2 regions of the Streptomyces sp. 3N207 genome follow, and region 1 is predicted to be linked to the other one. Evidence: riboswitches for the same ligand, from Rfam matches in the RefSeq annotation. Region 1 holds a riboswitch; the other holds the start of a gene.
What was found. Region 1 has a riboswitch for cobalamin ahead of ACTWP9_RS12185 (CbtB domain-containing protein). Riboswitches for the same ligand answer to the same signal wherever they lie in the genome.

Region 1 (4,174 bases):
GACGACATCGGCCAGGTCGTCCCCGGCAAGAACGAGATCTACAACCCGAGGACCAAGAAGTGGCACTACATGCCCAGGACGCGCTTCTTCCCCACCTACCCCGGGCTTCATCTGATCGGTGAGAACCGGGTCTTCTACAGCGGCACCACCGCCGGCTACGGCCCCGCCGACAAGGGCCGCGTCCCCGGCATCTGGAATCTGCGGACAAACAGGTTCACCAAGATCCCCGGCATGAGCGACCCGGACATCCTGGAAACGGCAATGTCCGTACCGCTGCCGCCCACCCAGTCCCGGAAGTTCATCGTCGAGGGCGGCGGCGGGGTCGGCGAGTCCGACAAGACGACGGACAAGACCCGCATCGTGGACCTCAACTCCGACACTCCGCGCTTCCACGACGGCCCCAGGCTGTACGACAAGGTCCGCTACCCCAGCAGCGTGATCCTGCCGGACGACACCGTGCTGACGACCAACGGCTCCGGCCGGTACCGCGGCAAGAGCGACAGCAACGTGCTGAAGGCCGGGATCTACCACCCGAAGAGCAACACGTTCAAGGAGGCCGCCGCCCCTCTCGTCGGCCGCAACTACCACTTCGGCGGACTGCTGCTGCCCGACGGCCGGGTGATGACCTTCGGCTCGGACTCGCTGTACGCGGACAAGGCCGACACCAAGCCGGGGCAGTTCGACCAGCGCATCGAGATCTACACACCGCCGTATCTCCACAAGGGAAAGCAGCAGCCGGAGCTGCGGAAGGCCGACAGCAGCCCTCGGACGCTGGCGCCCGGCGCGCGTATCTCCCTCAAGAGCAAGGACGCCGCCTCGCTGAAGAAGCTCCGGCTGGTACGGCCCGGCTCCTTCACCCACGTCACCAACGTGGAGCAGTCGTCCGTGGCACTGAAGATGAAGAAGTCCCCTGATGGGACGGTCACCACCACCATCCCGGACGACCCGTCACTGGTGACGCCGGGTTGGTGGATGGTCTTCGGCGTGGACGGGAACGGCGTCCCTTCCAAGGCCCAGTGGGTCAAGGTGAGCGTCGACCCCGATGCGGCCCACCCTCCGGTGACCGCGGGCAACCCGAAGTAGGGCGACGCGCCCCGAAGGGGCGCGGGGAACTGCGCGAGCAACGAGAACGCACCCGCAGCCTGCAACCGACAGCCAGGGGCAGCCCCTCCCCAGCACAGGGCGGGAGGGCTACCCCTTGGCGTTGCGGGCCAACTCCAGCGCGTAGGACGGCCACCAAGTACCCGGCGCAGGACCCCCACGGCACTGGCCGTCCGACTCCCCGGGGCGCTTGATCCACAGATAGGCGTCCACCGCCTTGTTCCCCGTCCTGGTGGTGGGCGCCTCGCCCAGCGCCCGCCCGGGCGGGTTGCACCAGCCCTCGTGCCCGCCACCGCGCAGCGGCCCGTTGCCGTTCCGGCTGGTGTCGACGACGAACGGCTTGTCGCCGACCATCGAGGACAACCGCTTGCCGTACGCCACGTTCGAGGTGGTCGTCTGGAAGTTGGAGACGTTCAGCGCGAACCCGTCGGCCGCGCCGATCCCCGCCCGGTTGAGCGGTTCGACCAGCCCGCCCGGATCGCGGACCCAGTCCGGGTTGCCGGCGTCCAGATAGACCTTCGTACGGGGGAGTTTTCCGAGCCGGGTGACGGTGTCGTGGAGGAGCTGGTAACGCTCCTCGCGCTGCTGTGGCGCGGCGCAGTCGCCGGAGACCGTGTGGGCCAGGGCGTCCGGCTCCACGATCACCGTGGCCGTCCGGTTCCCGATGCCCTCCGCGACCCCGTCCAGCCAACTGCGGTACGCCGCCGCGTCCTTCGCGCCGCCCTTGCTGTACTGCCCGCAGTCGCGGTGCGGGATGTTGTAGAGGACGAGCAGCGCGGCGCGGTCAGCGGCGGCAGCGGCCTTGGTGACGCGGGCGGTGTGGCCGCGGGGGTCCTTCGCGTCGATCCACTCCGCCACCGGCTGCCGGGCAATCTTCGCGAGCTGCCTGGCCCGTGCGGAACTGCCGTCCTTCGCATAGGCGCGGGCCTGCCGTGCGGCGCTGCCCTGGGGGTTCACCCAGTACGGGGCAACGGACTTGGGGCGCTGCCGAACCGTCGAATCCGCCGACTGCTCACCGTCGTCCGAACCGCCGTCCGACGACGAGCAGCCGGCCAGCAGCAGGGCCGCTGCCAGGGCGCTTCCCGCGACGACTCGGGCGCGGGCACCCAACGTGTGCGCCGTACGCGAGCATCGGGCGCCGTTTCTGGCGCTGCCGTACATCCACTCCCCCTCGGGTGTACTCCGGCCGCCGACCGGACCGCGACCGGCCGTCTGCCGGACCGCTGACGGGCCTTGACGTCGCCCCATCGTGTCACAGGGCCCCCGCCGCGCGGCCGGGTTCCGCACCCGGTGTGACGGAGCCCTTATTGACAGTGCGCATGACAGGCTGGGAGTCTCCCGGACGGCACACTTCCATATTGAGGCGACAGAGCTCAGGAACCCGGTGCAACTCCGGGACGGTCCCGCCACTGTGTCCGCAGCCGCCCCCGACGGCTGCGGGAGTCAGGAACTGGCCTGTCGCTTCTCCACCGATGGGGCGTGGAAACCCCAGGAGGAGGCATGCGGATGTCCCCGCACACCGTCGGCACGACCGTCGCACCCGAGAGCGCCGCCGCACACCCGGCGACCGTCAGGACCCGCGACTGGCTCATCGTCGCCGCCGCCGCGATCGTCGCACTGATCGCGCTGTACGCCGTCTTCGTCGACAACGGCAACCTCGTCTCCGCCACCGGCTCCTATCTGCACGAGTTCTCGCACGACGGCCGTCATCTGTTCGGCGCCCCCTGCCACTGACCGATCGGGGGTCGCTCGTCATGTCCGTCTCCGCACAGCCAACTCCCTACCCCCTGCTGTCCCTTCTCGGCCGCGGCCTCGCGGCCGGCGGGGTCGCGGGGCTGGCCTCGGGACTGTTCTCGCTGCTGCTCGCCGAGCCCGTGATGGACCGGGCCATCCGGCTCGAGGAGAAACGCTCGGCGGCGGAAGCCGCCGCACACACGCACGCGGGCCACGGTGGGCACAGCCATGCCGCCGAGGCCGAGGAGCTCTTCAGCCGGGGCACCCAGCACTTCGGACTGGTGGTCACCGCCGTGGTGGCGGGGCTGGCGATCGGGGTGTTCTTCACCCTGGCCTACGCCTTGTCCCCCAGCCTCCGGCCGGGAGGTGCCCCCAACCGCTCGGCGGCCCGGAACGACGGCCGCGACTGGCAGCGCGCCATGGGCCTGGCCGGTGCGGGGTTCCTCGCGCTGTCCCTGCTCCCGGCGCTGCGCTACCCGGCCAACCCGCCGGGTGTCGGTGACGGCGGCACCGTCGCCGAACGGCAGGGCCTGTGGGTGGCCGCGCTGGTCATCGGCGTACTGGGAATGGTGCTGGCGCGTCAGGTGCACCAGCGGCTCGGACAGGCCGGGCACGGCCTCCCGGTACGCCAGTTGGGAGCCGCGGTGGCTGTCGTCGCCACCCTGGCGGCGCTCTTCCTGCTGCCGGACAACCCGGACCAGGTCCCGGTGCCCGCCACCCTGCTGTGGGACTTCCGGGTGCTCTCACTGGGCGGGCACCTGGTCCTGTGGGCCGTGCTCGGCGCCGTGTTCGCGGCCCCGGCACTGCGTCGGCAGCCGTCCGCAGAGCGGGAGGACCGGTCCGAGCCGGCGTCCGCCTCGGCGGTCTCCTGAGGTCGGCAGCGGGCCGAGAGCTCGTCAGCAGCGGACGAGCTCTCGGCTTCAGACCCGGTCGACGAGGTCCGCGATCGAGTCGACGACGCGGGAAGGGCGGTACGGGTAGCGCTCGACCTCGTCGGGCCTGGTCAGCCCGGTCAGCACCAGGAAGGTCTCCAGGCCCGCCTCCATACCGGCCCGGACGTCGGTGTCCATCCGGTCGCCGATCATCGCGCTGGTCTCGGAGTGGGCGCCGATCGCATTGAGCCCGGCGCGCATCATCAGCGGGTTGGGCTTGCCGACGAAGTAGGGGTGCTGCCCTGTGGCCTTGGTGATGAGGGCGGCGACCGAGCCGGTTGCGGGCAGCGCGCCCTCGGCCGAGGGGCCGGTCTCGTCGGGGTTGGTGGCGATGAAGCGGGCGCCGTCGTTGATGAGGCGGATGGCGCGGGTCAGCGCCTCGAAGCTGTAGGTGCGGGTCTCGCCGA
Region 2 (4,174 bases), on a different contig from region 1:
GAGAAAATTGCCGTAGACGGACACCGCATACGCGCCCACAAGAGCGCGCACACGCCAATGCAGGTGACTCAATCCAGACTCCTCGCATGTAGGGCGTGAGCCGAATACGCGGCAGTGCAAAGGGAGTTGGGCGATACGCGGAGGCTACCGCGAGCCCGGCGTTCTGCCGCCGATGCTCATGGAATTGTTCACATCCGAACCACTGCGGCATGGGGGTGGTGAGCGTGGCTGTATCGCCATCGATCGGCGCCGCGTACGGGGTGAATCACACCCGGCCTCATCATCACCCTGAGTCACCGTCAGGCTACGGTCGGGTGCACGCATCCAAGGGCTGATCGCCTCAGGCATCCATGCCTTATGGTCGAACGGACGGTCGTCGCAAATGCTAGGAGCGCGCGTGAGTGTGGAGTCCGCCGATACGGTGCTGACCGGGGTACGGAATTTCCGGGACGTCGGGGGTCTGCCGACGGTGGACGGGCGCCGAGTGCGGCGCGGGATGCTCTTCCGCAGCGGGCACCTGGCACACGCGACGCCGGAGGACGCCGCCTTCCTCGGCGAGCTCGAACTGCACACGGTCTTCGACTTCCGCAACTCCACCGACCAGGCGCTCGACGGCCCCGACATCGAGCTTCCGGGCGTCCGCAACGTCAATCTCCCGCTCTCCGACCCGGCCGACGGGGCCGAGTTCTGGCGGCTGGTGCGGGACGGCGAGCTGGACCAGCTGCGGGCGATACTCGGGGACGGCCTCGCCGCCCAGCGGATGACCGACTCCTACCGCACCATGATCCGCGAGCGCACCGCCGAGCACAGCCGCATCCTGCATGCCCTCGCCGAGGACAGCGTGCCCGCCCTGATGCACTGCGCCGCGGGCAAGGACCGGGCCGGTCTGTCGATCGCCGTCACGCTGCTGGCGCTCGGCGTCGAGCGGGCCGCCATCGAGGAGGACTACCTCCAGTCCAACCAGCCGCACCGGCGCTACAAGATCTACCGCAGCAGCAAGTCCAAGGCCGGAATGTCCCCCGAGGTCCTGGAACTCCTCGCCCCTCTCTTCGACGCCCGCGCCGCCTACCTCCACGCGGCCTTCGCCACCATCGACGAGACCTGGGGCGACGCGGACACCTATTTGACGGAGGCCCTCAAAGTCTCCCCCGCCACCCGCACCAGGCTGCAGTCCCGCCTGCTGGAACCCTGAGCCAACTAGCTTGTGGGCAGGCGTTCCGCAACGGGCGGAACGGGTGGGCACAAGCGGCCGCACCCGCGCGACGGCCGCACCCCGCACCCCGCAGCGGGCGCCCCTCGGGTGCGGCCCGGTGGCCGGTGCTGCGCTTGCCCACCCTGCGCCCTGGGGGCACCTCCCGGCCGGAGGCTGGGGGAGCAGACTGCCCAAGCGCAGCAGGGGGCGACCCCGCACGGGAATCGCGGGCCAGCCCTCCCGCGACGGCCCCCCAGCTATGCTGGGCCGCGCAGCTGGTTCGCCCCGTCCGCCAGACGGGAGGCGTCGTAAGAGGGAACCCGGTGCAAATCCGGGACTGCCCCGCAGCGGTGAGTGGGAACGACCGCCGTCATACGCACTGGACCGACGGTCCGGGAAGCGACGGCCAGTAGGTGCCCGCCGGGAGACCGGCAGGCGCGCCCGCGAGTCCGAAGACCTGCCCGCTGCCCGTACGCGTCCACACGCGTACGGTCCTCCCGGAGACCTCGAGGGCGGGTCGGAGAGCACAGCGCACAAGGCGGCGGACACCAGCCACGCGTCGGCTCCGTCTTCCGTGCGGTCTCCCCCTTCGCATCCTCGTCCCGTTCTTCCGGGAGCGCTGGAGACATCTCGCGAAGGAGAGTTGCGTGACAGCGACAGCAGCGAACCCGGCCACCACTCCCCCGCCCGCACCGGTGCGTGCCACGGTGCACGGCTATCCCCGCCAGGGGCCGAACCGCGAACTGAAGAAGGCGATCGAGGGCTACTGGAAGGGCCGCGTCACCGCCGAGGCCCTGCACTCCACGGCCGCCGGACTGCGCAGCGCCAACTGGCGGCAGCTGGCGGAGGCGGGCATCCACGAGGTGCCCACCGGAGATTTCTCGTACTACGACCACATGCTGGACACCACCGTCATGGTCGGCGCCCTCCCCGAGCGGCACCGGGAGGCCGTGGCGGCGGACCCGTTGGCCGGGTACTTCGCCATGGCCCGCGGCACGCAGGACGCCGCGCCGCTGGAGATGACCAAGTGGTTCGACACCAACTACCACTACCTGGTGCCCGAGCTCGGACCGGGCACGGTCTTCCGCGCTGACGCGAGCAAGCAGACCGCCGAGCTGAAGGAAGCCCTCGCGCTGGGCCTGAGGGCGGCCCGGCCGGTGCTCGTCGGGCCCGTCACCTACCTTCTGCTGGCCAAACCGGCGCCGGGCGTCGCCCCCGACTTCGAGCCGCTGACACTGCTGGAGCGGCTGCTGCCGGTCTACGCCGAAGTGCTCGCCGACCTGCGCGCCGCGGGCGCCCAGTGGGTGCAGCTTGACGAGCCCGCGCTGGTGCAGGACCGTACGCCTGCCGAGCTGGAGGCGGCAGCACAGGCATACCGAGCGGTCGGTACGCTCAGCGACCGGCCCCGCCTGCTGGTCGCCTCCTACTTCGACCGGCTCGGCGAGGCGCTGCCGGTGCTGGCGAAGGCACCCGTGGAGGGCCTGGCGCTGGACTTCACGGGCCCGGCCGCCGGCAACCTGGACGCGCTCGCCGCGGTCGGCGGGCTGCCCGGGAAGCGGCTGGTCGCGGGCGTGATCGACGGCCGCAATGTGTGGATCAACGACTACGAGCGGTCCATCGCCACCCTCGCCACTCTGCTGGGCCTCGCCGAGCGGGTGGATGTGGCGGCCTCCTGCTCGCTGCTGCACGTGCCGCTGGACGCCCGCGCCGAGCGCCATATCGACCCGCAGGTGGCCCGCTGGCTGGCGTTCGCGCGGCAGAAGGCGGCCGAGGCGGTCACGCTGGCGCGCGGGCTGTCCGAGGGGACCGGCGCGATCGGCGCCGAGCTCGCCGCCAACCGCGCCGATCTGGCCTCCCGTGCGGCCTCACCGCTCACGCACGACAAGACCGTACGGGCCCGCTCAGCCGCCGTAGCCGACGCGGACACCCGGCGGGCGCTGCCGTACGCACAGCGCACGGCGGCGCAGCGCACCCGGCTCGGTCTGCCGCCGCTGCCGACCACCACCATCGGGTCGTTCCCGCAGACGGCCGAGCTGCGTGCGGCCCGTGCCGACCTGCGGGCCGGCCGGATCGACGAGGCCGCCTACGAGGAGCGGATCGCGGCCGAGATCCGCGAGGTGGTCGGCTTCCAGGAGCGCGCCGGGCTCGATGTGCTGGTGCACGGTGAGCCCGAACGCAACGACATGGTGCAGTACTTCGCCGAACAGCTCACCGGCTACCTCGCCACCCGGCACGGCTGGGTCCAGTCGTACGGCACCCGCTATGTGCGCCCGCCGATCCTCGCGGGCGACGTCGCGCGCCGGCGGCCGTTGTCGGTCCGCTGGACGCGGTACGCCCAGTCGCTGACCTCCCGCCCGGTCAAGGGCATGCTCACCGGCCCGGTGACCATGCTCGCCTGGTCGTTCGTACGGGACGACCAGCCGGTGTCCGAGACGGCGCGCCAGGTGGCCCTGGCGCTGCGCGACGAGGTCTGCGAGCTGGAGGCCGCGGGGACCGCCGTCATTCAGGTCGACGAGCCGGCCCTGCGCGAGACGCTGCCGCTGCGCACCGCCGACCGGCCCGGTTATCTGGCGTGGGCGACGGCGGCGTTCCGGCTCACCACCAGCGGTGTGCGCCCGGACACCCAGATCCACACCCATATGTGCTACGCGGAGTTCGGCGACATCATCGAAGCGATAGCCGCCCTGGACGCCGATGTCATCAGCCTGGAGGCCGCCCGCTCCCATATGCAGGTCGCGGACGAACTGGCCGGCCACGGCTACCCGCGTGAGGCGGGCCCCGGTGTGTACGACATCCACTCACCGCGGGTCCCGGGAGCCGAGGAAATGGCGGCGCTCCTCCGCAAGGGCCTGGAGGCCATCCCGGCCGAACGGCTCTGGGTCAACCCTGACTGCGGCCTGAAGACCCGCGGCTGGACCGAAACCAGGGCCTCACTGGAAAACCTGGTGACCGCGGCCCGCACGGTGCGGAAGGAACTCCCCC

Region 2: it holds a riboswitch for cobalamin, as region 1 does, so the genes downstream of both, metE (5-methyltetrahydropteroyltriglutamate--homocysteine S-methyltransferase) here and ACTWP9_RS12185 (CbtB domain-containing protein) in region 1, are expected to answer to the same signal.

Annotation. Positions count from the first base shown of each region.
Region 1 covers NZ_JBQQBV010000006.1:161,178-165,351, reverse strand. The annotation lists gene ACTWP9_RS12195 (galactose oxidase-like domain-containing protein) at 1-1,083, shown strand, start outside; gene ACTWP9_RS12190 (glycoside hydrolase family 6 protein) at 1,192-2,262, opposite strand; cobalamin riboswitch at 2,453-2,574, shown strand; gene ACTWP9_RS12185 (CbtB domain-containing protein) at 2,602-2,835, shown strand; gene ACTWP9_RS12180 (CbtA family protein) at 2,856-3,707, shown strand; gene ACTWP9_RS12175 (HAD-IIA family hydrolase) at 3,756-4,174, opposite strand, start outside.
Region 2 covers NZ_JBQQBV010000002.1:478,646-482,819, reverse strand. The annotation lists gene ACTWP9_RS04910 (MFS transporter) at 1-72, opposite strand, end outside; gene ACTWP9_RS04905 (tyrosine-protein phosphatase) at 383-1,192, shown strand; cobalamin riboswitch at 1,452-1,671, shown strand; gene metE (5-methyltetrahydropteroyltriglutamate--homocysteine S-methyltransferase) at 1,840-4,174, shown strand, end outside.